Regions from separate parts of the Bradyrhizobium sp. USDA 376 genome, predicted to be linked through region 2. Evidence: predicted binding sites of a transcription regulator. Region 2 holds the regulator's gene; each other region holds the start of a gene.
What was found. Region 2 encodes PhoB, which activates phosphate uptake and scavenging genes when phosphate is short. Its sites were predicted from a motif close to TGTCATNNANCTGTCAT; they were not measured.
Positions count from the first base shown of each region.

Region 1: a site for PhoB is predicted at 4,883-4,899, ahead of ACVJ19_RS16035 (YdcH family protein). Genes of this name have one in related genera too.
Region 3: a site for PhoB is predicted at 5,925-5,941, ahead of ACVJ19_RS12185 (DUF2794 domain-containing protein). Genes of this name have one in related genera too.
Region 4: a site for PhoB is predicted at 5,908-5,924, ahead of ACVJ19_RS18130 (phospholipase C). Genes of this name have one in related genera too.

Region 1 covers NZ_JBSSGN010000001.1:3,425,886-3,433,659, reverse strand. Annotated here, with positions in the region: gene ACVJ19_RS16050 (glycerol-3-phosphate dehydrogenase) at 1-374, opposite strand, end outside; gene ACVJ19_RS16045 (sensor domain-containing protein) at 509-3,196, opposite strand; gene ACVJ19_RS16040 (NAD(P)/FAD-dependent oxidoreductase) at 3,400-4,503, shown strand; gene ACVJ19_RS16035 (YdcH family protein) at 4,617-4,796, opposite strand; gene ACVJ19_RS16030 (YdcH family protein) at 5,126-5,332, shown strand; gene ACVJ19_RS16025 (hypothetical protein) at 5,475-5,693, shown strand; gene ACVJ19_RS16020 (hypothetical protein) at 5,716-5,967, shown strand; gene ACVJ19_RS16015 (diguanylate cyclase domain-containing protein) at 6,005-6,706, opposite strand; gene purE (5-(carboxyamino)imidazole ribonucleotide mutase) at 6,849-7,337, shown strand; gene ACVJ19_RS16005 (5-(carboxyamino)imidazole ribonucleotide synthase) at 7,334-7,774, shown strand, end outside.
Region 2 covers NZ_JBSSGN010000001.1:3,319,489-3,327,262, reverse strand. Annotated here, with positions in the region: gene ACVJ19_RS15540 (acetylornithine transaminase) at 1-305, opposite strand, end outside; gene ACVJ19_RS15535 (GcrA family cell cycle regulator) at 760-1,272, shown strand; gene ACVJ19_RS15530 (IS110 family RNA-guided transposase) at 1,636-2,676, opposite strand; gene phoB (phosphate regulon transcriptional regulator PhoB) at 2,906-3,613, opposite strand; gene phoU (phosphate signaling complex protein PhoU) at 3,636-4,352, opposite strand; gene pstB (phosphate ABC transporter ATP-binding protein PstB) at 4,364-5,185, opposite strand; gene pstA (phosphate ABC transporter permease PstA) at 5,182-6,027, opposite strand; gene pstC (phosphate ABC transporter permease subunit PstC) at 6,029-7,018, opposite strand; gene pstS (phosphate ABC transporter substrate-binding protein PstS) at 7,155-7,774, opposite strand, start outside.
Region 3 covers NZ_JBSSGN010000001.1:2,589,830-2,597,603, reverse strand. Annotated here, with positions in the region: gene ccmB (heme exporter protein CcmB) at 1-520, opposite strand, end outside; gene ccmA (heme ABC exporter ATP-binding protein CcmA) at 804-1,406, opposite strand; gene acnA (aconitate hydratase AcnA) at 1,648-4,368, shown strand; gene ACVJ19_RS12190 (DUF1223 domain-containing protein) at 4,602-5,378, shown strand; gene ACVJ19_RS12185 (DUF2794 domain-containing protein) at 6,008-6,379, shown strand; gene ACVJ19_RS12180 (N-acetyltransferase family protein) at 6,499-7,029, opposite strand; gene ACVJ19_RS12175 (Bax inhibitor-1/YccA family protein) at 7,334-7,774, opposite strand, start outside.
Region 4 covers NZ_JBSSGN010000001.1:3,870,697-3,878,470, reverse strand. Annotated here, with positions in the region: gene ACVJ19_RS18150 (flavin-containing monooxygenase) at 1-569, shown strand, start outside; gene ACVJ19_RS18145 (hypothetical protein) at 640-1,713, shown strand; gene ACVJ19_RS18140 (NAD-dependent epimerase/dehydratase family protein) at 1,804-2,787, shown strand; gene ACVJ19_RS18135 (cytochrome-c peroxidase) at 2,784-4,127, opposite strand; gene ACVJ19_RS18130 (phospholipase C) at 4,143-5,852, opposite strand; gene ACVJ19_RS18125 (YncE family protein) at 6,123-7,298, shown strand; gene ACVJ19_RS18120 (transporter substrate-binding domain-containing protein) at 7,335-7,774, opposite strand, start outside.

The DNA.
Region 1 (7,774 bases), 110 kb from region 2:
ATGTCGAGGGTCGCCGACGGCGGCAGGCCGCCCCGGTTCGTGAGGCCGTCATAAACATACAGGCCGGCGCGCAACAGCCATGGCGGACGCTCCTCGGAATGCGCCGGGATCACGAAGCGCATCGGCCGGACCAGGTGCGGCGCGATCCGGAGCCAGATCCGGCGCTCGGCGAGCGCCCGGCGCACCCGCCAGAAGCCGCGGCGCTCCAGCACCGACAGATCGCCATGGATCAGCCGCGGTGTCGCCGACGACGCGGCGCCGGCGAGATCACCCTGCTCGAACAGAATCACGCGCAGGCCGCGGCCAGCCGCATCGCGCGCGAGGCTGACACCGTTCAGGCCGCCGCCGATGATCGCAAGATCGTAATCCGCCATGAAACCGTCGACAGGGAGCGAAGCTCACCATCCCTAGAGCCATTTCCGTTCCGATGAAATCGGAACGGGCTCTAGATTTTCGTTTTGACGCGTTTTCTTGACGCGAACCGGTATCCACTTCGCTCGAAAACGCTCTAACCGGTCTTGAGCGCAAGCTCCACGGTTTCGGCGCGGCCGACGAGATCGGCATATTTGCCGATCGGCAGGGGCTTGCCGAGCAGATAGCCCTGCACGCCGTCGCAGCCCTCCTTGGCGAGGAAGGCAAGCTGTTCGAGCGTCTCGACGCCCTCCGCGATGATCGACATTTCGAGGCCGTGGCCGAGGTCGATCACGGCGCGCACGATTGCAGCCGATTGCGGGTTGCGGCCGAGATTGATGATGAAGGCGCGGTCGATCTTGATCTTGTCGAACGGGAACGCCTGGAGATAGCTCAGCGAGGAATAGCCGCTGCCGAAATCGTCCATCGAGATGCGCACGCCGAGCGCCTTCAGCCGGCGCAGCAGCGCAAGGCCCCGGTCGAAATCCTCGATCAGCACGCCCTCGGTGATCTCGAGCTCGAGCCGGCCGGGCGCAAGGCCCGTCTCGATCAGGATCGAATGGACGAGGCCGACCACGTCGCCGTGCATGAACTGCGCCGGCGACAGATTGACAGCGACCTGGAGCGGCTTCGGCCAGGACGCCGCCTCGCGGCAGGCTTCGCGCAGGATCCACTCGCCCATCTCGACGATCAGGCCGCTCTCCTCGGCGATCGGGATGAATTCGGCCGGTGAGACCTGGCCACGCACCGGATGCTGCCAGCGCGCCAGCGCCTCGAAGCCGATGATCTCGCTCTCGGCGACGCTGAGGCCCGCGGCTCCCTGCGGCTGGAAGGCGAGCGAGAGCTCGCCGTTCTTGATCGCCATCGAGAGGTCCTGGTGCAGCACGCGGCGATCGCGGATCTGCTGGTCCATCTCCGGCTGGTAGAGGCTGATGGTGCCGCGCGACTTCTGCTTGGCGCGGAACAGTGCCGCACCGGCGTTGGCGAGCAGCGAGGCGCCATCCGTGCCATTGTGCGGGAAGATCGCCATGCCGGTGGTGACGCCGGCACGGACCGGCCGGCCGTCGATCTGAAACTCCTGCGCGACGGCTTCGCCGATCTGTTGCGCCAGCGCGAGACCCGATTCCGGCTGCTTGCCGTCGATGATCAGGCCGAACTCGTCGCCGGACAGGCGCGCCACCACGCCGCCCCGCGCGGAGTCCTGGAGCCGCTGGGCCACCTCGATCAGGAGCTTGTCGCCGAGAGCATGGCCGAAGACGTCGTTGACCTCCTTGAGCCCGTCGAGGTCGACGCAGAGCACGGCGAACTCCTCGCCGGTGCCTTCGCAGGCCTCGATCATCTGGGTCAGCGCCTGCAGGAAGGCGGCGCGGTTCGGCAGATCGGTGAGGCCGTCGTGATAGGCCATGTGCGCCATGCGCGACTCGGTCTGCCGGCGGTCGGTGACGTCCTCGTGGGTCTTGATCAGATATTGCGGCTCGCCGGCATCGCTGAGCACCGTGGCGCGGCGCGTCAGGAACAGCCGCAGGCCGTCCTTGGTGGAGATCGGATGCTCCTCGGTGATCATCCCGCGCTTCTTGATCGCCGCCTCGTCGCGGGCGATGATCAGCTTGGCTTCCTTGGGATTGAAGATGTCGGACGCGGTCAGGCCCGTGGCTTCCTCGCGCCGGCGGTTGAGGATGGTCTCGGCACTGCGATTGGCGAGCAGATAGCGGCCATCCTTGACCTGCTCGACGATCAGCGCCACCGGGATATTGTCGACCACGAGCTCGAGGAACTTCTTGGTGCTTTCCAGCTCCTGCGACAGCGAGCGGCGGTCGGTGATGTCCTCGAACACCAGCAGCAGGAATTCCGGCTTGTTGCTCTCGTTGCGGACGACGATCCGGATCGAGGCCACCATGCGCCGCTCACCGCCGCGATCGACCTCGAACTCATTGCGGAACTGACCGTCCGGCGCCTCCAGCGCCGCCCGGTCGGCCGCCTCGATGCTCGCCGCCGAGCCCGGCGCAAACAGCTCCCGCGCATTCCTGCCGACGGCGTAGTCCCGCGACAGTCCCCAGAACCGCTCATAGGCGCTGTTCGCGAAGATGTAGCAACCGTCGTCGATGTTCTTCGCGGCTACACAGGCCGGCACATGGTCCAGCACCGATTCCAGGAATTGCTTGGTGGAAGCGAGTTGCCGCGACAGCTTGCGCTGGTCGCTGACGTCGAGATGAGTTGCGACCGATCCGCCGTTCGGCAGGATGAAATATTTCACCAGGATGGCCCGCCCGTCGGGCAGCTCGGTGATCAGGCCGTTGGGGCTTGCCGCCTTCTCGTAGAACTCGTTGTCGGAGACGCCGCCGAGCACTCCGCGCCTGCGCCTGAGCTCGAGCAGCTCATAGCCGTTCATATTGGCCCAGAGTTCCGAGCGCGTCAGGCCGTAGATATTGAGATAGCGGTCGTTGCAGAAGATGATGCGCCGCTCCGCATCGGTCATCACCACGCCCTGGTTGAGATTGTTCATGGCGGAGGAGACGAAGGCATTGCGCCGCAATTGCAACCGCCTCGTCCGGCGCAGCGCCGAATGGACCCACAGCGCGACGGTGGCCAGGAATGCGCAGACGACGATTCCCGCGATCAGGACTTCCCAGATCAGGTTGGGATCGAGCTGGCCGATGTAGCTCGGCGGGGCAAGGCCGTCCGAGAGCGCAAAGGCGCGCGCAGGCGCGACCGCGCCGGCCAGGCACACGACGGCCTGCACAGCAATCGGAAGCGTGCTGCCCACGTGCCAGTTCTTCTCAGCCATCAGCCACCCGCGATTTCAACGTCGGATTGTCTGGCCTCGCGGGTTTGGATCGGGTAAACGCCTGTACGCGCAACAGAAAAAATGTGACGCCAAACACGGCAATTGCCCTGACATGATAAATGCTTCCTTAACGGAAAACGGCCCCAGGCCCTCGTTCTCAGGTCGAATGCCACCGGCGCTCCCAGCGGACGTCCTGCACAACCATGGATAAGGTCGACTGCATCGTCATCGGGGCCGGCGTGGTCGGGCTTGCGGTGGCCCGGAAGCTCGCCCAGGCCGGGCGCGAGGTCATCGTGCTCGAGGAGGCCGAGGCCATCGGCACCATCACCTCCTCGCGCAACAGCGAGGTGATCCATGCCGGCATCTACTACCGCGCCGGGAGCTGGATGGCGCGCATGTGCGTCAGCGGCAAGCACGCGCTCTATCGCTACTGCGCCGAGCGCGACATCCCCCACAAGAATTGCGGCAAGCTGATCGTCGCGACCAATGCGAAGGAAACCGAGAAGCTGCAATCGATCAAGGCGCACGCCGAGGCCAATGGCGTGCTCGACATGCAGCTGCTCACGGGCGAGGCCGCACGCGCGCTGGAGCCTGCGCTGGCCTGTGACGCCGCGCTGCTCTCGCCCTCGACCGGCATCATCGACAGCCACGCCTACATGCTCTCACTGCGCGGCGAGGCCGAGGAAGCCGGCACCGCCTTCGCGTTTCACACGCCGCTGGTCCGCGCCAAGGCGGCGGCCGGCGTGATCGAGGTCGAGGCCGGCGGCGAGGCGCCGATGACGCTGCAATGCAGCCTCCTCGTCAACGCTGCGGGACTCTCGGCGACGACGGTCGCGCGCAACATCGAGGGCATGCCGCTGGACCGGATTCCGCCGGCGTATCTTGCGAAGGGAAACTACTTCAGCTGCAGCGCCAGGGCGCCGTTCTCGCGCCTGATCTATCCGGTGCCTGAGCCCGGCGGGCTAGGGGTGCATTTGACGCTGGATATGGCAGGGCAGGCGCGTTTCGGTCCAGATGTCGAGTGGATCGAGACGATCAACTACGAGGTCGATCCGTCGCGCGCAGAGCGCTTCTATCCGGCGATCCGCAAGTACTGGCCGACACTGCCCGACGGCGCGTTGATGCCGAGCTATTCGGGCATCCGCCCGAAGATCGTGCCGCCGGCAGTGGCCACGCAGGATTTCCTGATGCAGGGCCCGCGCGATCACGGCGTCGCAGGTCTGATCAACCTGTTCGGCATCGAATCGCCGGGACTGACATCGTCGCTCGCGATCGCCGATCACGTCACCGAGCTCGCAGAGATCTAGGCCACGCGCAACGATGATTGCGCGCGGTCTCGCACCTTGCAGCAGGGATAAGCGCAATGGCTCTCATCCCTGCCTGAAAGGGTACGAGCAACTCTACACTGTTACGGGGGTTACTAGTGGAGCGTATCGCCTTGCTTCAGACGCTCGATCTGGTCCTTGACCATCAACTTCCGGCGCTTCAACTCAACAATTTGCAGGTCGTCTGTTGAAAGGTGCACGAGAGCTTCGTGCAATTCGTTTTCGAGAAGTTTGTGTTTCCGCTCCAATTCAACAAGATGTGCCTGAATTGTCATTCGAAACCTCCTCGGTAGGGTTGAACCTCAGGATTCGATCCGGACGGCGAAGTCTACATCACCGATTCGTTCTGTCGATGGGTATCCGTCGTCGCGGCGTCATTTTTGAAAATACATATGTAATGAAGCGTGAGTACGGAACCGCGCAGGAAAAATCCATGATATCAATGCGCTTGCGCAGCGCCGCAGCGAACCGTTGAAATATCTTGCGGGAGATCGGTGCGCGACGGCCTGAGATCGCTTGCGGTCACGCCGCGCAAGGACGATAATTTCCACAAGGCATCCACAGCCTTGATCTCACGCCTATCGGTTTTTCGGCCACCGCAGACATGACCCATGAAGACGAGCGCGAACTCGAAGCCGAGCTCGCCCGGTTGCAGCAGGAACACCGAGATCTCGATGCCGCGATCGATGCACTGCATCAATCGCCTGCCCCCGACCTATTGCGGTTACAGCGGCTGAAGAAGCGCAAGCTGTTGTTGCGCGACCGCATCGCGTTCATCGAAGACCAGATCACGCCCGACATCATCGCCTGATCGCGTCCCGAGCTGCCGTGGCGGCTCCCCGTGACTGAATCCGCTTGACTCGAAAAGAACAAAATAGGAACATTCCTGTGCCCGACGCCCCAGGAAACGCCCAAGGGAAACGCCCAAGGAAAACTCACAAAGGACAACGCAAATGCCGGCACCCGCCCTCTTGGACAACAGTCACTATGAACAGGCCTGCGATCAGGCGATCGCGATGTGCGACGGCAATCTGCGCAGCACCATCAAGGCGCTGATCATGGCCAACGAGTATCTGGAGGCGGAACTGGAGGAATTGCAGGCGGCGATTTCCGCCGGCTGCATTCCCGAAACCACGCGCGGCAAGGTACGGAGCAAGAGCAGCGCCGCTTGACCGTCAACATTGGAGCAACGCCATGTCGGATGTGACCTACTACGTTGCAATGCCCTTTTTGATTGATGACGACGGATCACCCGTCGCAGGCGCGGCGGAGGAGTGTCAGTCCTCATCGGCAGCACTACGCCGCGCCGAGATTCTGGCGCGCGGTGCCGGCCATATCGGCGCGGTCGCCTTCAGCCGCAGCGGCGATCCCATGACCGGCGAATTCGGCGACGCGACACTGCTGCGCAAATTCGGCAACGTGCCGGAAGATCTCGCCACGCTGTAGGGAATTTTTGTTTGAGCATTCGGGTCCGGATCATGCTCTAGTTGCTGACGAGCCGGATCCGCGGCTCGTGCCGGCGGCGCGCCTTGCGCACATACATGGCGGCATCGGCCTCTTCCAGGGCGCGGCCTGCATCGGAGTGCGGACCGAGCAGGGCGACGCCGGCGGAGGCGCCCGCCATCACGTTCTGGCCTCGGAAGTCGAAGGACAATTCGTCGATCGCCTGCTCGAAAGTCGCAGCCTTCGCCTTGGCGTCGGTCTCGTTGAGATTCCACAACAGCAGCGCGAACTCGTCGCCGCCGAGCCGGCCGACCACGTCGGAGGCGCGGACCTGGCGCGTCAGCGTCGCGACAATCGCCTTGAGCACCTCGTCACCGGCGGCATGGCCGAAGGAATCGTTGATCGGCTTCAGCCGGTCGACATCGAGCACGATCAGCGCGCCGCTGGCGCGATACCGCTTCATGTAGGCAATGGCGCGCGTGAGCTCGCGCTCGAATCCGCGCCGGTTCGGAATCTCGAGCAGGAAGTCGGTGTCGGCGGCCGCCTCGAGTTCCGAGACCCGCAGCAGGGCCGCCTTGAGCTTGCTCTTGAGACCACGGATGGTCGCTTTGCTGTCGTCGGCATCCGGCGCGCTGCGCGAGGCCGGCTTGGCCGGGCGCTTCGAGACGGCTTTGGATCGGCCGGCGCTGGTCTTCCGGCCCGTTTTGGCCTTCGCAGCGCTCGCCCTTTTTGGTTTCTTCATGGGCATCCTGCTCAATGAAGGCTTGCGGGGATTCACCAAGACAGGATAGTGCATTCCCTTCTCCTTGCCACCGCCTTGCGAGCCGCCGGCCGGAACCGTTAATCTGGCCTATGTTTCTGTTTTCCCGAGCACAATTGACGTCATGACCGCGCCGATCGCCATCATCATGGGAAGCCAGTCGGATTGGGACACGATGCGGCATGCCGCCGAGACGCTCGATGCGCTCGGCGTCGCCGCCGAGACCCGCATCGTTTCGGCCCACCGTACCCCCGACCGGCTGTTTGCCTTCGCCAAGGGCGCCAAGGCGGCGGGCTACAAGGTCATCATCGCCGGGGCCGGCGGCGCTGCGCATCTGCCGGGCATGGCCGCGGCGCTGACGGAGCTCCCGGTGTTCGGCGTTCCCGTCGAATCCAAGGCACTCAAGGGCCTCGATTCGCTCTATTCGATCGTGCAGATGCCCGCGGGCATCCCGGTCGGCACCCTCGCCATCGGCAAGGCCGGCGCGATCAACGCGGCGCTGCTTGCAGCTGCCGTCCTGGCATTGTCCGATCCGGCCCTGTCCGACCGCCTCGCCGCCTGGCGCAAGGCACAGACCGACGCGGTTGCCGAGCGTCCGGAGGACAAGGCGTGACTGACGCAAAGCAGGTGAAGCTGAAGCCCGGCGACACCATCGGAATTCTCGGCGGCGGACAATTGGGACGGATGCTGGCGATGGCCGCGGCGCGGCTCGGCCTGCGCTGCCAGGTGTTCTCGCCCGATCCGGATTCGCCGGCCTTCGACGTCGTGCTGAACGCGACCTGCGCCGAATATGCCGACGTCGAAGCGCTGGAGCTGTTCGCGGGCGACGTCGACGTCATCACCTACGAATTCGAGAACGTGCCGGCGGCCGCCGCGATGGTGCTGGACGCGCGCCGCCCGGTGCTGCCCAATCGCAAGATCCTCGAGACCACCCAGGACCGGCTCGCCGAGAAGGATTTTGTGACGAAGCTCGGCATCGGCACTGCGGCCTATGCCGACGTCACTTCCGTCTCCTCGCTGCGCGAGGCGATCCTGAGGATCGGCCTCCCG
Region 2 (7,774 bases):
TCGGCGCCGGAATTGCAGAAGAACACGAAGTCCGCGAAGCTTTCCTGGCACAGGCGCGCGGCGAGCTTCTCGCCGTCCGGGCTCTGGAACAGGTTCGACATGTGCCAGAGCTTGGTCGCCTGCTCCTGCAGCGCCTTGACCAGCACGGGATGGGCGTGGCCGAGCGCGTTCACGGCGACGCCCGAGGTGAAATCGAGATAGCGATCGCCATTGGTCGCAATCAGCCAGCAGCCTTCGCCGCGCTCGAAACCGAGGTCGGCCCTGGCGAAAACGGGAAGCAAATGCGGCGCGGCGCTGTTAGTCATGACGATCACTTGATGTTGCGGACGGCCTGAACGCGCTCACGCAGCGCACCATCAACCGGCCCGGAAAACGAAACGTGCCGCCTTTTAAGGGCGGCACGTGACACTATCTTATGCCCGGTAGAACGGGTGTCAATGCCGCCCGAAAGCCCCGCGAAACGCTGAATCCGTAGTCTTGCGGTGCCGGATTTGCGGGGTTTTTGCCACGGAACATGTGGAAGCGAGTCGGCTGACTCTTGCGCGTGAGTCACGCCATATTGTAGCGTTTGGCTTGTCAGATACGACATCTCGTGCAGCAGTTCTGATCCTCTAAGTCCTCATGTACCGGCGTAAACGTTCGGGCGTTCTGGTTACGCCCGGCGAGCCTTAAGGGATTCTGGCGGCACGGGTTTTTCGAGGCTTAGGCATTCGCCGCAAGGCGCCAGGACGGCAGCCGCACGGCGAGGGAAAGGGTGCAATGACGGTTTTGACCTGGTCCGACGATCGCGTCGAGCAGCTGAAAAAGCTCTGGGAGGCCGGATTGTCGGCCAGCCAGATCGCAGCCGAGCTCGGCAACGTGACCCGTAATGCCGTGATCGGCAAGGTGCACAGGCTCGGCCTGTCCGGCCGCGCCAAGAGCCCCTCATCGGCAGCTCCCCGGCCGCGCAAGGCGCGTCCCGCTCAGCACATGATGCGGGTCAGCCGCCCCATTGCACGCGGCAACACCGCGCTGGCGCAGGCCTTCGAGGTCGAGGTCGAGGCTGAACCGGTGACCTACGACAACGTGGTGCCGATGAGCCAGCGGCTGTCGCTGCTCGAGCTGAACGAGGCGACCTGCCACTGGCCGGTCGGCGATCCCTCGAGCCCGGATTTCTTCTTCTGCGGCGGCAAGGCGCTCTCCGGCCTTCCCTACTGCGCGCAGCACTCGCGCGTGGCCTATCAGCCCGCGGCCGATCGCCGCCGCGCGCCCGCGAAGCCGGGCACGCGGTAAGTTTGTTGATCTAGCTGATTGCAGCCGTCACACGATGACGGCTCAACGCTCCGATGTCGTCCCGGACAAGCGCGCCTCAAGCGCGCGCAGATCCGGGACCCATATGTGGACGGCCCCCGTGGCACAAGAGGCTTGGCGGTCTGATCGGATCGCTTGCATCCATATGTCCGGCCTGTTGGTGCGGTTGATTTGAACCGCTGGCCAAGATGGTTTCCGCGACGCGAGCTCCAATCAACCACGCGACCTGGGTTCGGCCGATGGGTCCCACGGGATGTCTCGCACCTCGGATCGATCGATCCTACCATCTACTCCTCTTGCAGCTCCGGCTCGGCCGGTCGGGCGAACCCGATCGGCTGATCTGTCTTAGGCGGCAGCCGCGGATGCAGCCCGCATCCGAGCGCCGTCGTATCTCTCCCCCGTCACCATCAGCTTCCAGGCGATGCGGGCATTCTTGTTGGCGAGCGCCACGGCTGCGAGCTTGGGCGGCTTGCGCTTGAGCAGGGCCAACAGCCAAGGTGACGGATGACCGCGGCCGCACATGGCCTGCTTGATCACGGCGGTCGCTCCCGCCACCAGGACGCTGCGCAGCCGCTCGTCTCCAGCACGGGTGATCTTGCCGAGACGGGTTTTGCCGGCAGTGGAATGGTCTTTCGGAGACAGCCCAATCCAGGCCGCATAATGCCTTGCGGAGCTGAACGCGTGCGGATCCGGCGTCTTCATGATCAGCTCAGGCGCACCGATCGGCCCGATCCCTTGAATCTCTGCAAGGCGCCGGCTGTCCGGGTTGGCACGGTGCCAGGCCTTCAGCCTGGCTTCGATTGTCTTCAGTTCCTCCTGTAACTGCGCGTACTGGCGGCCCTGCTGCGCCAACAGATCGCGCGCCAGTTCCGGCACGCTTTCGTCTTGCGCGATCTGCGCCAACAGCGGCTCGACCTGGCTGAGCCCCTTGGCCGCCGTGATCCCGAACTCAGCCGCATAGCCGCGGATCATGTTGCTAAGCTGGGTGCGCCGGGCGATCATCTGCTCGCGCAAGCCCGTCAGCATCAACGCGGCCTGCTGCTCGGCACTCTTCACCAGCACGAACCGCATCGTCGGCCGGCTCATCGCCTCGCACAGGGCCTCAGCGTCGCGCCCGTCGTTCTTGTTGCGCTTGACATAGGGCTTCACGTGCTGTGGCGCCATCAACTTCACTTCGTGGCCCAGCTTGCCCAGCTCCCGCGCCCAGTAATGCGCCGCCCCGCAGGCCTCCATCCCCACCTGCGTCGCCGGCAGCTTGGCAAAAAACTCCAGCATCTGCTTGCGCGTCAGCCGCTTGCGCAGCACTGGCCGCTCCGCCGCGTCCACCCCATGCAGTTGAAAAATATGCTTCGACGTATCGATCCCAATTCGGATAATCTCGCTCACGGACGGCTCCCTTGTCTGAGATTTGCAACAACCTCATTCTGGCACACTGATGCCGTAGGGGGCCGTCCACCCCATCAGCCACCGCAAGGTGTGTGGTTACGGGGACTCGGAGTTACCTTTTCGCAAAACAATCACGCCCTGTGGTTATGGGTCCCGGATCTGCGCTTACGCTTGTCCGGGACGACACTGAGCGTGTGGCGACAGCTCGCCAAACAAACGCCTGCAAGCCTTACGTCTGCTCGGCCTTCGCAAAGCGATCATCGAGCGCGTAGCCCGCGCCGCGGACGGTGCGGATCGGGTCCTGCTCGCGGCCGAGATTGAGCAGCTTGCGCAGGCGGCCGATATGGACGTCGACGGTGCGTTCGTCGATGTAGATGTCGCGGCCCCAGACGCTGTCGAGCAGCTGCTCGCGCGAGAACACGCGGCCGGGATGCTCCAGGAAGAACTCCAGCAGGCGATATTCGGTCGGGCCAAGATCGATCGGCCGGCCCGAGCGCGCCACGCGGCGCTTCTCGCGATCGAGCTCGATGTCGCCATAGGCGAGCACGGTGGCGAGCCGCTCGGGGCTGGCGCGCCGCAGGAGGCCCTTCACCCGCGCCAGCAGCTCCGGCACCGAGAACGGCTTGACGATGTAGTCGTCGGCGCCGGTCGCAAGCCCGCGCACCCGCTCGCTCTCCTCGCCGCGCGCGGTGAGCATGATGATCGGAAGCTGCTTGGTCTCGGGGCGGGTGCGCAGCCGCCGGCACAGCTCGATGCCGGAGAGGCCCGGCAGCATCCAGTCGAGCACGATCAGGTCCGGGATGTGCTCCTTGAGGCGGGTGTCGGCGTCGTCGCCGCGCATCACCGTCTCGACGTCATAGCCGTCGCCTTCGAGGTTGTAGCGGAGAAGCTCGGTGAGAGCTTCCTCGTCCTCAACCACCATAATGCGTGCGCCCATCGGCTCGTCGCTCCTTGAGTCTTCAGGTATTCGGGACCGTCGTGGCGAAGGTCGTCATGTCGCCCTTCGGCCGCTTGTCGGTGATGGCCTGGCCCTCGATCATGTAGAACACGGTCTCGGCGATGTTGGTGGCGTGGTCGCCGATCCGCTCGATGTTCTTGGCGCAGAACATCAGATGGATGCAGAACGAGATGTTGCGCGGATCCTCCATCATGTAGGTGAGGAGCTCGCGGAACAGCGAGGTGCAGATGGCGTCGACTTCCTCGTCGCCCTTCCACACCGCCATCGCCGCCGGCAGATCGTGCGCGGCATAGGCGTCCAGCACCGACTTGACCTGCTGCTGCACGAGATCGGTCATGTGTTCCAGGCCGCGGAACAGTTTCAGCGGATGGAAATCGGTCTCCAGCGCGGCAACGCGCTTGCCCATGTTCTTGGCGAGGTCGCCGATGCGCTCCAGATCGGTCGCAACGCGCATGGCGCCGACGATCTCGCGCAGATCCACCGCCATCGGCTGACGGCGCGCGATGGTGAGCACGGCGCGCTCCTCGATGCGCTTCTGCAGCGCGTCGAGATCTGCGTCGGTGGTGACCACGCGCTGGCCGAGCGCGACGTCGCGGCGGATCAGCGCGTCGACGGAATCGACGATCATGCGCTCGGCAATCCCGCCCATCTCGGCGACCAGGCGAGTGAGCTCCTGGAGGTCGGTGTCGAAGGCTTTTGCGGTATGTTCAGAACCCATGTCCTGTCTCCTCAGCCGAACCGGCCGGTGATGTAATCCTGCGTGCGCCGATCGCTCGGCGACGTGAAGATCTTGCTGGTGTCGTCGAACTCGATCAGCTCGCCGAGATACATGAAGGCGGTCTTGTCCGAGACACGCGCCGCCTGCTGCATGTTGTGGGTGACGATCGCGATCGTGTAGTTCTCGGACAGCTCCTGGATCAGCTCCTCGACCTTGGCGGTCGAGATCGGGTCGAGCGCCGAGCAGGGCTCGTCGAACAAGATCACCTCGGGGCGCACCGCGACGGTGCGGGCGATGCAGAGGCGCTGCTGCTGGCCGCCGGAGAGCGACAGGCCCGAGGCGTTGAGCTTGTCCTTGACCTCGTTCCACAGCGCGCCGCCGCGCAGCGCCTTCTCGACGCGGTCGTCCATCTCGGACTTCGAGATCTTCTCATAGAGACGGATGCCGAAGGCGATGTTCTCGTAGATCGTCATCGGGAACGGCGTCGGCTTCTGGAACACCATGCCGACGCGGGCGCGCAGCAGGTTGAGGTCCAGCTTGGGGTCGAGGATGTTGGTCTGGTCGAGCATCAGCTGACCGGTGACGCGCTGGCCCGGATAGAGGTCGTACATCCGGTTGAAGATGCGCAGCAGGGTCGACTTGCCGCAGCCCGACGGGCCGATGAACGCCGTGACGCGGTTGGTGCCGAGCGTCAGGTTGATGTTCTTCAGCGCGTGGTGCTCGCCGTAATAGAAGTTGAGGTTGCGCACCGTCACCTTGGCGGGCGCTTCCGGCAGCGGCTGCTGCGAGGCCAGATGGGCGTTGGAACTCACGGATACGGAAAGATCGGTCATTTTGCAGTCCTCTCGGCGCCGAGGATGCGCGCGCCAATGTTCAGGGCAAGCACGGTGATCGTGATCAGCAGCGCGCCGCTCCAGGCGAGCTGCTTCCAGTAGGCGTAGGGGCTCTGCACGAAGTTGTTGATGGTGACCGGCAGGTTCGCCATCGTCTTGTTCAGGCTGAGGCTGAAGAACTGGTTCGACAGCGCGGTGAAGAGCAGTGGCGCGGTCTCACCGGCGACACGGGCGGTGGCGAGCAGCACGCCGGTGATGAGACCCGACCGGGCCGCACGATAGGCGATGCGCTTGATCACCAGCGAGCGCGGCAGGCCGAGCGCGGAGGCCGCCTCGCGCAGCGCATTCGGCACCAGCAGCAGCATGTCCTCGGTGGTGCGCAGCACCACGGGGATCACGATGACGGCGAGCGCGAGCGCGCCCGCAATCGCCGAGAATCCGCGCATCGGCACCACCACCGCGCCGTAGATGAACAGGCCGATGATGATCGAGGGCGCCGACAGCAGGATGTCGTTGATGAAACGGATCACCGAGGTCAGCTTGTCGTTGCGGCCGTACTCGGCGAGATAGGTGCCGGCGAACAGGCCGAGCGGCGCGCCGATGCCGACGCCGAGCACGGTCATGATCAGCGAGCCGACGATGGCGTTGAGCAGGCCGCCTTCGGTCGAACCGGGCGGCGGCGTGTTCTCGGTGAAGATCTGCAGGTTCAGGCCGCTCAGGCCGTTGTAGAGCAGCGTGACCAGGATCAGCGCCAGCCAGGTGACGCCGAAGGCGGCGGCACCGATGCAGAGCCCGCGGATGACGATGTCCTTGCGGCGGCGGCGTACGTAGATCGGGTTCATGTCACTTCCCCGCCTTCTTTTCGAGACGCAGCAGCATCAGCCGCGCGGCCGCGAGCACGAAGAACGTCAGCACGAACAGCAGCAGGCCGAGCAGGATCAGGCCGGACTGATGCAGGCCGTCGCTCTCGGCGAACTCGGATGCGATCGCCGCCGAGATCGTGGTGCCCGGGGCGAAGATCGAGGAGGAGATGCGGAACGAATTGCCGATGATGAAGGTCACCGCCATGGTCTCGCCGAGCGCGCGGCCCAGCGCCAGCATGACGCCGCCGATGATGCCGACGCGGGTGTAGGGGATGACCACGCTGCGGACGACCTCCCAGGTGGTGCAGCCGACGCCGTAGGCGGCTTCCTTCAGCACCGGCGGCACGGTCTTGAACACGTCGACCGAGATCGAGGTGATGAAGGGCAGCACCATGATGGCGAGGATCAGCGCGGCGTTGAACAGGCTGAGATAGGACGGGGGCCCCGCGAAGATCGCGCCCAAGACGGGGACGCCGTCAAAAATCTTGATCATGAAGGGCTGGAAGGTGTTGGCCAGGAACGGGCCCAGCACGAAGAAGCCCCACATGCCGTAGATGATCGAGGGGATGCCGGCGAGCAGCTCGACCGCCATTCCGATCGGGCGGCGCAGCCATTGCGGGCACAGCTCGGTGAGGAAGATCGCAATGCCCAGACCGACCGGAATGGCGATCAGCATCGCGATGAAGGAGGTGACGAGCGTGCCGTACATCGGCCCGAGCGCGCCCAGCACGGGCGGATCGGCCGACGGCGCCCAGCGCTGCGTCCACAGGAAGGAGAGGCCGTATTCCTTCATCGCCGGGAAGGCGCCGACGATCAGCGAGATGATGATGCCGCCGAGGATCAGCAGCACCGAGATCGCGGACAGCCGCGTGATCCAGTAGAAGGTGAGATCGCCGAGCTTGAACGCGCTCAAGGCCTTGGCGCGATCATACGGTCCGGCGGCATCCATTACGTTGCTCTCGACAGCCATCTCAGCCACGCCGATCCCCTGTACCCGTTATTTGTATACGCTTGTTGTTGGTGGCGCGCTCCGGATGCGGCGCGAGGCCGATCCGGAGCGGAGGTCTTGCAGACTGTCCCGGCACTATGTCCGGGACAGGAGCGCCTTAGCTCTTGATCTCGGCAGCCCAGGTCTTCTCGATCAGGGTCACGACGCCCTCGGGCATCGGGATGTAGTCGAGCTCCTCAGCCGCCTTGCCGCCGCTCTTGAAGGCCCAGCGGAAGAACTTGATGGCTTCCTGCGAGGCCGCCTTGTCGGTGGCTTCCTTGTGCATGAGGATGAAGGTCGCCGCGGTGATCGGCCAGGACTTGTCGCCGGGCTGGTCGGTCAGGATGACGTAGTAGCCGGGAGCCTTGGCCCAGTCGGCGTTGGAGGCGGCCGCCTGGAAGGCTTCGACGGTCGGCTGCACCGGCTTGCCGGCCTTGTTGACGAGACCGGTGTAGGTCAGCTTGTTCTGCTTGGCGTAGGCGTACTCGACATAGCCGATCGAGTTCTTGGTCTGGCTGATGTTGCCCGACACGCCTTCGTTGCCCTTGGCGCCGACGCCGACCGGCCACTCGACCGCGGTGCCCTCGCCGACCTTGCTCTTCCAGTCGGCGCTGGCCTTGGCGAGATAGTTGGTGAAGTTGAAGGTGGTGCCCGAACCGTCCGAGCGGCGAACCACGGTGATCGCCTCCGACGGCAGCTTCACGTTCGGATTGAGCTTCTTGATCGCGGCGTCGTCCC
Region 3 (7,774 bases), 730 kb from region 2:
GCACGGGAATCGACAGCGGCAGCACCAGCACCGCCATCAGCAGCCCGCCCCGATGCAGCGTCACCGCCAGCCCGGCGCCGATCATGCCGGTGAAGGTCAGGGCCGGCGTGCCCGCCAAGAGCGTCAGTGCCACCGCGCCGGTTGCGACCATGTCGAGGTTCAGCAACAGGCCGAGCACCGGGGTTGCGACAATCAGCGGCAGGCCGGCGGCCAGCCAATGCGCCAGCGCCTTGGCGGCGCAGGCCAGTTCCAGCGGGGTCCGGCTCATCGTGATCAGGTCGAGCGAGCCGTCCTCGTGGTCGGCCATGAACAGCCGGTCCAGGGTGAGCAGGCTCGCCAGGAGCGCGCCGAGCCAGAGGATCGCCGGTCCCAGCCGCGACAGCAGCGCCAGGTCCGGCCCCACCGCGAACGGCATCAGCACCACCACGGTTAGGAAGAACAGCACGCCGATCAGCGCCCCGCCGCCGACGCGGAGCGCGATTCTGATATCCCGGCGGATCAGGGCGGACAGGGCCGTCATGGGGTGCTCCCTTCGTGCCCCAAAGGCGGTGCGCTCCCTCCCCCGCTTGCGGGGGAGGGTTGGGGAGAGGGTGTCTCGACAACGAAGACTCCCCCAGAGGAGAGATCCCGCACCCGGCGCCATAGCCGATGCAAAGCATCGGCGTTCTTAAGAAACGGCGGCCAAGGGCCGCCTATGCCGACCTCTCCCGCAAGCGGGAGAGGCGAGGGAGCCCGCGGCGACGGCTGCGTCCCGGGTGCGAGAGCTTCGCCTGGCCGCTTGGAAAGCTGAGGGTCCGCCATCTTCACGCCGCACCCCCGATCCGCAGCTCCCGCGAATCGATCCCGAGCGGCGCGTGGGTGGCGGCGATGATCATGCCCCCGCGGGCCAGGTGCTCGCGCATCAGGCCGCCGAACATGTCCTGGCCGGCTACGTCCAGTGCGGTGGTCGGCTCGTCCAGCAGCCAGATCCGGCGCCTGATAGTGAGCAGCCGGGCCAGCGAGAGCCGGCGGCGCTGGCCGGCGGACAGGAAGGCCGCGGGCAGATGGGTGGCGTGGTCGAGGCCGACGGCCTTGAGGCTCGCGGCGGCGTCAGAACGCTCGCCGCCGAGAAAATCGGCCCAGAATGCCAGATTTTCCTTAACGCTCAGCGCCGGCTTCAGGGCGTCGCGATGGCCGAGATAGTGGCATTGCTCGGGCAGCGTCATTTCGGTGTCGCCCCCGTCCAGTACGATCGTCCCGCCGGCGGGAATGAGCAGGCCCGCGATCAGCCGCAGCAGTGACGTCTTGCCCGACCCGTTGCGACCCGTCACCGCCACCGCCTCGCCGGAGGCCGCCTCGAAATCGAGCCCGGAAAACACCTCGCGCCCGCCGCGCACGCAGGCGACCCCGCGTCCGGACAGCTGCATCTTGCCTTGGTCCAATCCGCTCAAAGCCAGGCCTCAGGAAATCTTGGGGTAGCGCATGGGAATTTTTGGCTCAGCAATTGCTGCGGCACGATTGTGGCTGTGGCGGCGCGGTTAGAAAGCTTCTATAAGCCCGGAACTACTTGATGCAGCAACTCAACCTGCCCCTGCAAGCGACCCAGCCTGCTACGCTGACGGTGTTAAAATACCCTGCCGGGTATAACTAACAATTGGGATTTCCTACATGACCTCGCTCGACAGCTTCAAATGCAAAAAGACCCTCAAGGTCGGCGCCAAGACCTATGTCTATTACAGCCTGCCCACGGCCGAGAAGAATGGTCTGAAGGGAATTTCGAAACTCCCCTATTCGATGAAGGTCCTGCTCGAGAACCTCCTGCGCAACGAGGACGGCCGCTCGGTCAAGAAGGAGGACATCGTCGCGGTGTCGAAATGGCTGCGCAAGAAGTCGCTGGAGCATGAGATCGCGTTCCGCCCGGCCCGCGTGCTGATGCAGGATTTTACGGGCGTTCCGGCCGTGGTCGATCTGGCCGCAATGCGCAATGCCATGCAGAAGCTCGGCGGTGACGCCGAGAAGATCAATCCGCTGGTGCCGGTCGATCTCGTCATCGACCACTCCGTGATCGTGAACTTCTTCGGCGACAACAAGGCCTTCGGCAAGAACGTCGCCGAGGAATACAAGCAGAACCAGGAGCGCTACGAGTTCCTGAAGTGGGGCCAGAAGGCGTTCTCGAACTTCTCCGTCGTGCCGCCCGGCACCGGCATCTGCCACCAGGTCAATCTCGAATATCTCTCCCAGACGGTCTGGACCAAGAAGGAGAAGATGACGGTCGGCAAGAAGACCGGCACCTTCGAGGTCGCCTATCCCGATTCGCTGGTCGGCACTGACTCCCACACCACCATGGTCAACGGTCTCGCCGTGCTCGGCTGGGGCGTCGGCGGCATCGAGGCGGAAGCCTGCATGCTCGGCCAGCCGCTGTCGATGCTGCTGCCCAACGTCGTCGGCTTCAAGCTGAAGGGCGCGATGAAGGAAGGCGTCACCGCGACCGACCTCGTGCTGACCGTCACGCAGATGCTGCGCAAGCTCGGTGTCGTCGGCAAGTTCGTCGAATTCTTCGGCCCGGGCCTCGACAACCTCTCCGTCGCGGACAAGGCCACGATCGCCAACATGGCGCCCGAATACGGCGCGACCTGCGGCTTCTTCCCCGTTGACGCTGCCGCGATCGATTACCTCAAGACCTCCGGCCGTGCGGCGCCGCGCGTCGCGCTGGTGCAGGCCTATGCCAAGGCGCAAGGCCTGTTCCGCACCGCCAAGTCGGCGGATCCGGTGTTCACGGAAACGCTGACGCTCGACCTTGCCGACGTCGTGCCGTCGATGGCCGGTCCGAAGCGTCCCGAAGGCCGCATCGCGCTGCCGTCGGTCGCCGAAGGTTTCTCGGTTGCGCTCGGCACCGAGTACAAGAAAGCCGAGGAGCCGAAGAAGCGCTTTGCCGTCGAAGGCAAGAATTTTGAGATCGGCCATGGCGACGTCGTGATCGCCGCGATCACCTCCTGCACCAACACCTCGAACCCGAGCGTGCTGATCGGCGCGGGCCTCTTGGCGCGCAACGCCGCTGCGAAGGGCCTCAAGGCAAAACCGTGGGTGAAGACCTCGCTCGCCCCGGGCAGCCAGGTGGTCGCGGGCTATCTCGCCGATTCCGGTCTCCAGGCCGATCTCGACAAGGTCGGCTTCAACCTGGTTGGTTTCGGCTGCACCACCTGCATCGGCAATTCCGGTCCGCTGCCGGAGGAGATCTCGAAGTCGATCAACGACAACGGCATCGTCGCCGCGGCCGTGCTCTCCGGCAACCGCAACTTCGAAGGCCGCGTCTCGCCGGACGTGCAGGCGAACTATCTGGCCTCGCCGCCGCTCGTCGTCGCCCACGCGCTCGCGGGCAGCGTGACGAAGAATCTCGCCGTCGAGCCGATCGGCGAGGGCAAGGACGGCAAGCCGGTCTACCTCAAGGACATCTGGCCGACGACGAAGGAGATCAACGCCTTCATGAAGAAGTTCGTGACTGCGTCGATCTTCAAGAAGAAGTATGCCGACGTGTTCAAGGGCGACACCAACTGGCGCAAGATCAAGACCGTCGAGAGCGAGACCTATCGCTGGAACATGTCTTCGACCTATGTGCAGAACCCGCCCTATTTCGAAGGCATGAAGAAGGAGCCGGAGCCGGTCACCGACATCGTCGAGGCGCGCATCCTCGCCATGTTCGGCGACAAGATCACCACCGACCACATCTCGCCGGCCGGTTCGATCAAGCTCACCTCGCCCGCGGGCAAGTATCTCAGCGAGCACCAGGTGCGCCCCGCCGACTTCAATCAGTACGGCACGCGTCGCGGCAACCATGAAGTGATGATGCGCGGCACCTTCGCCAACATCCGCATCAAGAACTTCATGCTGAAGGGCGCGGACGGCAACATCCCCGAGGGCGGTCTCACCAAGCACTGGCCCGACGGCGAGCAGATGTCGATCTACGACGCCGCGATGAAGTACCAGCAGGAGCAGGTGCCGCTGGTGGTGTTCGCCGGCGCCGAATACGGCAACGGCTCCTCGCGCGACTGGGCCGCGAAGGGCACGCGTCTGCTCGGCGTGCGCGCCGTGATCTGCCAGAGCTTCGAGCGCATCCATCGCTCCAACCTGGTCGGCATGGGCGTGCTGCCGCTGACCTTCGAGGACGGCACCTCCTGGTCGTCGCTGGGCCTCAAAGGCGACGAGAAGGTCACGCTGCGCGGCCTCGTCGGCGATCTGAAGCCGCGTCAGAAGCTGACCGCGGAGATCGTCTCCGGCGACGGTTCGTTGCAGCGCGTTTCGCTGCTCTGCCGCATCGATACGCTGGACGAGCTCGACTACTACCGGAACGGCGGCATTCTGCACTATGTGCTGCGCAAGCTCGCGGCCTAAGCGCGAATTTGTGAACGGTGGCTCACTGCGACGTGAGTAGAAGGTTAAACGAAGGCGGCCTATCACAAGGCCGCCTTCGCGCGTTTGCGGCATGCTTTGGATGGGCCCATCCGGCGGAAACTCGGCTTTGCACGGTTTCCTGGATGGTTGAGCAGGCCGCGCCCCGTAAGACTACGGTGACCATCAATCGATAAGATTCCCCCTCCCACGAGCTTTGGTGTGCGGCGTTCGACATGACAACAATGACGGCTTCTCCCCTGATTTCACGTTGGTCCGGTGCCCTCTGGTCGGGAGCACTCGGCATCTGTGCGATCGTCGCCGTCATCCGTCCCGCCCACGCCGATCCCCGCGCCGTTGTCGAATTGTTTACCTCGCAGGGCTGCTCGTCCTGCCCGCCCGCCGACAAGATCATCGGCGATCTCTCCAGCGATCCCTCGATCATCGCGCTGAGCATGCCGATCGACTATTGGGACTATCTCGGCTGGAAGGACACGCTGGCGGATTCGCGTTTCTCTGCACGGCAGCGTGCCTATTCACGCATGCGCGGCGACCGCGAGGTCTACACGCCGCAGGTCGTGGTGAATGGCTCGACGCATGTCATCGGCAGCGATCGCGCCGGCATCGAAAGCGCGATCGGCAAGACCGACAAGGGCACCGGCGTGATGAGCGTGCCGGTGACGATGTCGCTCTCGGGCAAGCAGATTAACGTGTCGGTGGCCGCGAGCAAGGAGCCGGCGGTCTCGCACGGCGAGGTCTGGATCTGCTCGATCGCCAAGTCGGTGCCGATCTCGATCGCCAAGGGCGAAAATCGCGGACAGCAGATCACCTATCACAACGTGGTGCGCAACCTGCTCAAGGTCGGCGACTGGACCGGCCGTCCGGAAAGCTGGACGGTGCCGCTGGAGAACCTCACGCGCGACGGCGTCGACGGCGCGGTGGTCTATGTCCAGGACGGCAGCCGCGAGAAGCCGGGCCCGATGCTCGGCGCGGCGTACACCTCGCTGCACTGATTCGAATTTCTCTTGAGCGTCGCACTCTGCTCTCAACCCTCATGGTGAGGAGCGCGCCCTTGCGCGCGTCTCGAACCATGTAAGGCCCCGCTGATGCAGCGTGGCCTCGCATCCTTCGAGATGCCGCGCGAAGAGCGCGGCCCTCAGGATGAGGGGAGAGAGTTTGCGCAGCGGTGGCGGGGAAGGTTTGTCGCGGCCGGAAACATCCCGACACAAACAAAAAAGGACCAACTCGCGTTGGCCCTCCTTGTCGCGCGTACAGACCCGATCCTGTTCGACCCCGGGGGGCTGGGGGCTGAGGAATCCGGAACCGAAAGGACCGGGTCAACGCACACCCGTCTTTTCGCAATGCAGGGCGGCAGGCGCTTGGCGGAAAAGCGGCGAGACTAAGATTCTTGCGCACGATCCCGTGACGGTTCGTCGCGACAGAGTTCCACCCCTGCGTGTGGTCTGGTTCGCATCCGATTCCATCGGTTGAGCCGTTCGGCTCTTGGGCCTCTTTTCCGGGTTCCATCGAGAGGCCTTGCGGAGAACAGCGGTTGGCGCAATCATGCAACTGTCATGATCCGCGGGTTCCGGGGACGGTTTTCGCGGACGCGGTCATGTTGTGCGATGAGGAGGCGCTTCCCATGAGCCTGATGCCGGAGGATGCCGATCCGAGCGGGCAGCGCGCGGCGGTGCGCCCCGCCGCTGCGAACGCGCAGTCGAACCGGGTGACCTTCAACCGGCTCGAGCTGCATCGTATTCTCAATCTCTACGGCCGCATGGTTGCCGACGGCGAGTGGCGTGACTACGCCATCGACTTTCTCAGGGATCGCGCGGTGTTCTCGGTCTATCGCCGCGCCTCGGAAGTGCCGATCTATCGCATCGAGAAGGATCCGCGCCTCGCGCGCAAGCAGGGCATGTACAGCGTGATCTCGGCGACGGGTTTGATCCTGCGCCGCGGCCACGAGCTCGAGCGCGTGCTGCTGGTGATCGATCGCAAGCTGGCTGTGGTGTAGCAGCACGAACGGTGCCGTAGGGTGGGCAAAGGCGCAAAGCGCCGTGCCCACCATTCATTCCCCAATCGCCGAGCAACATGGTGGGCACGCTATTGCTTTGCCCACCCTACGAGACCGAGCTATTTGGCTGGCACCGTGCGCGCGCCCTCGCCGAGGTCGCGCTGCATCATCACCGTATCCAGCCAGCGGCCGAATTTCAGCCCGACATTGGGATGCGTACCGATCATCTTGAAGCCGCCCTTGGTGTGCACGCCGATCGAGCCGGCATTGGCGGAATCGCCGATGACAGCGATCATCTGGCGGAAACCGCGCGCCTCGCATTCGGTGATCAGCCGCTCCAGCAGCTTTGAGCCGACGCCACGGCGGTGGAAGGACGGGTCGAGATAGATCGAGTTCTCCACCGTGAAGCGGTAGGCCGGCCGCGGCCGGTAGGCCCCGGCATAGGCGTATCCGGCGACGCGCCCGTCGAGGATCGCGACGAAATAGGGATAGCCGCCGTCGACCAGCGCGCGGTAGCGGCGCGTCATCTCGGCAAGGTCGGGCGGGTCCAGCTCGAACGTCGCCGTGCCCTCGCGGACGGCCTGCTGGTAGATGGCGGTGATGGCGGGAAGGTCGGCCTCGGTTGTGGGCCTGATTTCAGGTGCGGACATGAGGGGAAGATTAGAGGCTTCCCGCGGGCGCTGGAAGGGGCCTGGGTGCATCCCACATCCTCCGTCATTGCGGGCGGAGCGACCTCCATCTCCTCCGCTGTCATTCCCCGCGAAGGCGGGGAATCCAGTACGCTGCGGCCTCTCGATTCAATCACCGGCGTCACGGAGTACTGGATCGCCCGCCCCAGTGCGCAATTGCGCACAAGGCGGGCGATGACACCGAGTATGTGGCTGCCACCGAGGCCCAAAAACAAAAACCCCGGCCTCTCGGCCGGGGTTCGTGTCGTTCGCTCGGGTCTATCGCTTAGTCGCGCTGGCCGAGGAGCTGCAGGAGCAGCGTGAACAGGTTGATGAAGTTCAGGTACAGCGACAGCGCGCCGGTGATGGCCGCACGCTCTGCGATCTCACCGCCGGCCGAAGCGTAGCCGTAGATGTAGTCGTTCTTCAGCCGCTGCGTATCCCAGGCGGTGAGGCCCGCGAACACCAGCACGCCGACCACCGACACGATGAACTGCAGCATCGAGCTCGCCAGGAACAGGTTCACCAGGCTTGCGATGATGATGCCGATCAGGCCCATGAACAGGAACGAGCCCATGCCGGTCAGATCACGCTTGGTGGTGTAGCCGTAGAGGCTGAGCGCACCGAAGGTCGCCGCGGTGATGAAGAACACCCGCACGATCGAGGTGTGCGTGAACACCAGGAAGATCGACGACAGCGAGATGCCCATCAGCGCCGAGAACACCCA
Region 4 (7,774 bases), 550 kb from region 2:
ACGGCCGCATCAAGGCGGTGTTCGGCACGTTCGATCATTATGACGGCGACAGCATCGTGACGAGCGGCGGCGAGCGCATCGGTGCCGATGTCGCGGTGCTCGCGATCGGCTACAAGCTCGGCGTGCCGTTTCTGCCTGAGGCCTATCGGCAGAAGCTGGTCGATGCGGACGGGCAGTACCGCCTCTACCGCCTGATCGCCAATCCCGATCTGCCGGAGCTCGGCTTTGTCGGCTTCAACTCCTCGTTCTGCACCGTGCTCTGCGCCGATCTCGCAGCCAACTGGCTGGTGCGCTACGCCGACGGCCAGCTCGCGAACCAGCCGACGGCGCAGACGATGCGCGACAACATCGAGATGATGCTGCACTTCAAGCGCGTCGAGCGGCCGGCAGCAGGCGTCTATGGCGGCCTCTGCGTTGCGCCCTATCACTACCGCCATTTCGACGAGCTGATGGCCGATATCGGCGCAAAGAACCAGAAGCGCGGCGGGCTCGCGGGACGCTTCCAGCCACCGGATGCGGATGCCTATGCGAAGTTCCTGGCGACGGCGCCGGACTACCGGGCGGCGTGAGAGGAGAATTGCGGCTGCTCGCATCTGATGTTTACGATCTCCCTGGCCATCGAATCGACGGGAACCAGCCATGGGATCGAGACGACTTGCCGCTGCGGCCTTTGCTTCTGTTGCCTTCTTCGTCACGACGCCCGCCGTTGCACAGAAGGGCGCGCCGACGCCAAAGCAATCCGAGGCGCTCGCCACCTACGAGCGTGCGCTCGGTGATTTCAAATCGATCCTCGCCGAGCGACGGCGCCAGATCGAGGCGAAGGAGCCACTGCCGAACCTGCCGGGTCAGGCGCTCTATCTCGCCCGCGTCGCCGTGATCAGCAGCTACAAGGATCTTACCGACGCCATGCCGTCACGGATCGGCAAGCCCAACAAGTTCGAGATCCCGCCGGCCTATTTCGATGCCGATATCGAGCCGCTGGTCGACGAGTATGGAAAGCTGTTCGACATCATGGAGGCGCCGCCGGCCAATGCGCAGAACTCGGCAACGCCGTTTAGGGACGTCGTTGATCTCGCCGCCACGATCGCCCGCGCCAAGGGGCTCGCTTCTGTTCACGCCGAAGCCGCAGGGCGCATCAGCCTCGGGCTGTTCTTTGCCGAGACCAACGGCAAGCAGAATGTCCGCAATGCGCGCTCGAACACCTATATGGGCAGCTTCCAGACCGGCCCTTCCGAAGATCGCAACGGCCGCAGGAAATGGGAGACCATCAAGGGCGAGATCGCGGCGCTCGATCCGAAGCTGAGCGCGCGCGACGACAAGGAAGAGGCGCGCGCCCGCGGCACCGATCACCGCTTCAATCACTGGACCAATGTGCGCGACGGCCTGATGAACGCGCATGCGGATATCTTCCGGGAGATCCCGGCAATCGTGAAGACGCTCCCCGACCCGATCGACCAGATGAAGCTGTTCGAGCTGATCCAGATCGTCCCGACCCCGACAAGGTCCGCGCTCAAATCGGGCGACCTCCTGAATTACCGGGTATCCAGCCCCACGGTCATGAAGCACCTGCGCAACAACAGCATTTTCGCGTTCGGACAGGTCGACCGGGCGAGAACCTCGGCCAGCTTCCGCGAGATCCTCGCGGCGATGTGGCTGTTCAACCGGAAGTTCGAGCGGGCCATGGCGAAATATGCGGAGATCAGGCCGCGCTGAGGAAGCGGGTTGCAACCTCTGCTGGACGTCGTAGGCTCCCTCTCCCACTCGTCATCGGGAAGGACGCGCCACGATGTCATCGGCCATCTCATGCGCCTGCTAATCCTCGGCGGCAGCCAGTTTCTCGGGCGCGCAATCGCCACCCATGCCTGCGTTACCGGGCATGACGTGACCTGCGCAGCCCGCGGCTTCGCGGGACCGATCGCGGCGGGCGCCCGTTTCGTGATGATCGACCGCGACACCGTTGACGGGCTAGCGCCGCTTGCGGGCGGGACGTTCGATGCCGTGGTCGATGTCTCGCGTCATCCCGGTCAGGTCCGCCGCGCGGTGGCGGCGCTGAAGCGGCCGGGCGTGCACTGGACCTTCGTCTCGACCGTCAGCGTCTATGCGGACAATCGCACGCCCGGGCAGCGCGCCGACACGGCATCGCTCCGCGAGCCCGTGACGGTGGATATCGAGCACAGCACCGACGCCATCTATGGCGCCGCCAAGGTCGCCTGCGAACAGGCGGTCGGCAGCGACGCCTTCATCTGCCGGGCCGGCCTGATCGTCGGGCCGGAGGATCCGACGGGACGGTTTTCATACTGGCCGGCGCGACTGGCGCGCGGCGGCGAGGTGCTGGCACCGGGATCGCCCGACGACGCCGTCCAGTTCATCGACGCACGCGATCTCGCGCAATGGATCGTGCATGCGGCAGAGGTTGGCCTGACCGGCATCTATGACGGCATTGGACCGGTTCGCACGCGCGGCGAAGTTCTGGCCGAGTGCGCATCCGCGCTGAACCCGTCCTGCAAATTCACCTGGATCGATCGCACCTTCCTTGAAGCGCACGACGTGCGGCGCTGGGCCGGCCCCCGATCACTGCCGATGTGGCTGCCTTTGCCCGACTTTGCCGGCTTCATGACGCGCGACACCTCGCCGGCGCGCGAGGTCGGGCTGACCTCGCGGCCGCCAGCCGTCACGGCGCGCGATACACGCGCCTGGCTCCGCGCCAGCAACGGACCTGTCGCCGGACTGACCGAGGATGAGGAGAAGGCCGTGCTCGCCGCGTGGCATGCGGGCAAGGCGAGCTAGTTCTCCACCTTGTAGCCGTCCGTCAGCGTCTTCAGGAACGCGATGATGTCAGCCTCGTCCTGCTCTGTCATCGCCGGCTTGCCGCCGGGATGACGATCGAAGGGCGGATCGGTGACATCCACATTGGCGTGATATTTTGTCGGGAGGTCGTCGTACTTCAGCACCGTGCCGTCGGCGGCGCGCGGAAACACTTTTTCCGGATTTGTGTCGCGGAAATTGTAGAAGTCGAGCACCTGCTCCAGACTATGGAAGACGCCGTTGTGGAAGAAGGCGTGACGCGTCGCCGTGTTGCGCAGCGTCGGCGTCAGGAACATGCCGCAATATTGCGTCTGCTCGGGAATGTCGGTGCGCTGCGGACCGCAGACGCCGAGATCGAAGTAATTGGGATCGTGATTATTGGCGAGCGCGGCATTGCGCGGCGCGCCGAGGGCCTCGTATTGATGATCGGTGAACAGCGGCGGCAGGCCGTCGCGGGTCGGCGCCGAGGTGTGGCATCCCGCGCAATTGGCCTTGTCGGGGTCGTTGAACAATTGCAGGCCGCGCAGCTCGCTCTCGGAGAGCCGGGCCTTGCCTTCGAGCCAGTAATCATACTTGCTGGTGTAGGGATGGAAGCTCGGCTCCTCCACCTGATAGCGCGCGACTGCGAACATCGCTTCCGCGATCAGGAGCCGCTGATTTCTCAGCACGCCGGCGCCGAACAGCTCGACGAAGCGATTGGCGTAGAGCGCGCGACGCAGCTTGTCCGCGACGATCTCGGCACTGCCGCCGTCCATCTCGTTGGGATCGAGCAGCGGAAACAGCGCCTGATCCTGCAACGTGTCGGCACGACCATCCCAGAACAGGCCGCCCTGCGGCACGATGTTGGCCGACGCGCCGGTGCCGCCCGCGGTCTTCGTCGTGCGCGCGACCTGCTGGCCGGTCGCGGCCATCTGCGCGAGATCGATGATGTTGTCGTCGTCGCCCTTGTCGGGGCCGATGCTGAAATTCGGGTGGCGGTCGAGATAGGTCAGCGACGGCACCGCGCGTGCGCCTTGCCGCGACAGGTCAGCGCCGCCGAGCATGACCGGCCCGTCATTGGGCGGGCCGTAAGCGTGATTCGGGCTGTGGCAGGACGCACAGGACAGCGCGCCTGAGGATGACAACGAGGCGTCGTAAAAGATCTCCCTGCCGAGTTGCGCCATCGCCGACAGAGGGGCGATCACCGGACGCATGAGACGGACCGGGTTCGGGTTCACACCCACCTGGTTCGTCTCTGCAAATCCTTCCGTTCCGGCAGCAAAGACGGCGCCGGCCAGGCAAAGCAGGCCGGCGCCGAGAAGCCACATGGTGCGGCGGTTCATGAGAGTCCCGTTGGACTAGTGGTGGTGGTGCTCGTCCGGCGGGCTGGTGATGACAGTGCCGGAGGTCGGATCGAGGAACAGGGCGTCTGCCCGCAGGTCGTGCCCATGGTCCTGGTCGAAGTCGAACAGGTCCATGATCGATCCCGTGGTGGCGTCGAATGCGCCGCCGCCGAGCCGCTGGCCGTGCAGCCAGTTGTCCTCGATGAAGCGAACCACCGAAGCCTGCGTCGTATAGGTGTGGCTGACATAGTTCGGCCTGGCGTAGGGCGAGACCACGATCAGGGGAACGCGTGTGCCGGGACCGCAGCGGCCGTTGACCGGCTGGCCTTCGAGCCCCTTCGGCGCCGGCTGCTTGCTGGCGCCGAGGCCGCAGAGACCGGGGCCGTTGACCTGATCGGCGGTCGGATCATATGAGGCGCTCTTCGGCGCGACGTATTGGTGATCGTACCAGCCGTCGGAGTCGTCATAGGTGATGATGATCGCGGTCTCGCGCCACTCGGGCTGCTTCTGCAGGAAGTTGATCAGCTCGACATTGCCGACCTGCTCGTCGAGCGGATCGGAGTTGCCGGCATGACCGTCCTGGAAGGCCGGCATCTTGATGTAGGAGACGGCCGGGAAATTGCCGGCCTTCACTGCGGCGTAGAAGTCCTCGATATCGTAATTGTGGTTGGCTGGATCGACGGTCTTGCCGCCGGCGGCATAGGTGTGGCCGATCGCATGGACGGAGCCGGGCCGCGCATGGGTCGGGTTGGCCGTCGACTTGTGATACTGGAAGAAGGCGTGATGCGGGACGTAGTCCACGATCGTGCCGTTGACGTTGCTGGAGAAGGTGCTGCGGGCGCAGCCCGTCGTGCCGTTGGCATTCTTGAGCGTGAGATCGAAGCCGCCCATGAAGCTGCCCCAGCTGATGTGCTCGGCGTTGAGCAGGTCGCCGATGTTCTTGCCGCCCATCAGCATGGTGCTCGTCGTGCTTGAGCAGACGTCGTTGCCGGGGTCGGTGTCGCCGATCAGCGTCAGGCCGCCCTGACCGTCGGCAATCGACGACGACGTGCCGACGACGTTCTGCACGCCGTTGGTCTGTGCGGCGACCACCTCGAGCACGCCAGGCGTCGAGGGACCGAATGTGTCGGTCCAGTTGTTGTCGCTCATGGCGAAGTGCTGGGCGTAGTTCCAGAAGGCGGTGACGGTGTTGCCGTCGAAATAGCCCATCACCTGCCCGTTGGTGCCGAAGGCACCGGCGCCGCCGGCGGTGCCGCGGCCGGTGAATTTCGGGAACAGGTCTTCCTTGCCGTTGTCCACGGCCTGCTGCTCCGGCGTGTAGGCATGGTTCTGCGAGCGGGTGTTGGCCTGGGTGCGGTCGAGGCGGAACGGGTCGGTCGCGCCGGTGCCGTTGGCCGGATTGCTGTTGGGGTTGTTGACCAGCAGATTGGCCGTGACGAGGTTGTTCACCTTCGGCGTATGCGGCTTCGGCACGAACGGGATCGAGCCGGACGGATTGGCCGCGTTCGGATAGGTCGCGAAATAATGGTCGAACGAGCGGTTCTCGTTGAAGATGATCACGAGATGCTTGATCGGAGTTTCCGTATGAATGTCATGCGGATGACGGTGGTGATCCCGGTCATGGTCCCGGTCCCGGCCGAAATCGTCCGCGAGCACGGGAATGCTGCACGCGAGTGCCGTCGCGGCCGCGAAGAACGCGACCGTCGTCAGAAATCTGGTCTTCATTGTTGTGTTGCCCCGAAAGGATGGACGCCGACATTCGGGAACGTAGCGGCGGCGGATGACAGAGCTGTGTCAGTTTGACGCACGAGACACTTTGCGCAGTAGCCGAGACAAGATTTTTAACGCAGCTGCCTGCTTCGCGCCGTCCTCGCCGGACCGCGTCAGGCGCGTTTATTCCGTGGGCGAAGGCAGAAAAGATCGCGTCCAGATCGTTGCGTCATACGCCCGGTTGCATTTAGCTTGACCGGACAAGAACAAATCCTCGGGGGAAACATGAAAGCCGCTCCTCGCATGCGCGTGCGCCATGCCGCGTCAGCTCTGGTCGCCACGTCCCTGGCCGGCCTTGCCAGTTTTGCCGCCCACGCCGAGATCGTCGTCAGCGCCAATGACGGCAAGATGGTGCTGGAGAACGGCAGTGCCGTGGTGCGCAAGCAGCCGCTGCCGGATACGGTCAGCGTCATCGACCTCACCGACGGCACGTTGAAGCTTCTGGGCGAGGTGGCGGCACCTGCCAGCGTCGTCGGCCCGCCGCCGAGCGTGGCGATCGCGCCGGACGGCGCCTTTGCGCTGGTGACGGGCGCCATGAAGGTCGATCCGGCGGACCCGACCAAGGCGGTGCCCGACGACAAGCTCTCGGTCATCGACCTGAAGTCCTCACCGCCAAAAGTGCTCGCGACCCACCAGGCCGGCGCGGGCGCGGCCGGCGTCTCGATCAACCGCGCGGGCACGCTGGCGCTGGTCGCCAACCGCAGCGAGGGCACCGTCTCGGTCTTTGCGATCAGCGGGAGCACGCTGACGCCGGCCGGCAAGATCCAGCTCGGCGACGCCAAGTCAGGGCCGAGCCACGCCGTGTTCTCGCGCGACGGCGCGACCGCGCTGGTCACGCGCGACGGCGACAGCAAGATCTCGCTTCTGACCGTGGACGGGACCAAGGTCGAGTACGCCAAGCGCGACCTCTCCGCGGGCATCCGCCCCTATGACATCGACCTCACCGGCAGCGCGGCGGCCGTCATCGGCAATGTCGGCACCGGCAGCGGCGACAACGACACGATCAGCCTGATCGACATGACCGCAAAGCCGATCCGCGTCGTCACGACGGTCACCGTCGGGCAGACACCGGAAGCGGTGAAGATGTCGCCGGACGGCAATCATGTCGCCGTCACCGTCATGAACGGCTCGAACAAGCCCTCCGCCTCGCCCTTCTTCAACGATTTCGGGCTGCTCAAGGTCTACCGGATCTCGGGGACCGAGCTCGCGCCGGTGGCGGAGGCCAAGATCGGCCATTGGTGCCAGGGCATGGTGTGGTCGAAGGACTCCAAACATGTCGTGGCGCAGTGCATGGTCGAGAACGAGCTGATCGCGTTCGCGTTCGACGGCAAGGCGTTGACCAGGACGTCCACACTCAAGCTGCAGGTGAGCCCCGCGGGCATTCGCACCGCGGAGCCGTGAGACTAGCGCGCGGCGCAGCCCTCCTGCGCCGTCCGCCTATTCGGTGCGGATCGGCGTGTCCTTCAGGCCGTTGTTGTCATAGGCCCTGCGCAAGGTGCCGTTCGTCACCGCTTCGTTCATGAATTTGGTGACGAAGGCGAGAGCCTGGCTGTGGCCGAGCGGAACGGCGACGGCGGTCACCGTCTTCTTGAAGGTCTCGTCGAGCACCCTCGTGCCCGGAATCTTCTGCGCCATCTTGTTGAGCTGATCGCGCGACAATGCGAAGGCATCGATCTCGCCGCTCTTCAGCAGGCCGAAGATATCATCGTATGTCTGATAGCCGGTGACCTTCGCCTGCTTCAGATGCGCGATGGCGCCGCGCATGGTGGTCGTAGCGTTGACGGCCGCGACCTTGATGCCCGCCTGGTCCAGCGTGGCGAAATTGGTGATCGTCGAGCCGGGCTTGACGATGTAGGTGGCGTCCGCGACCTCGTAGA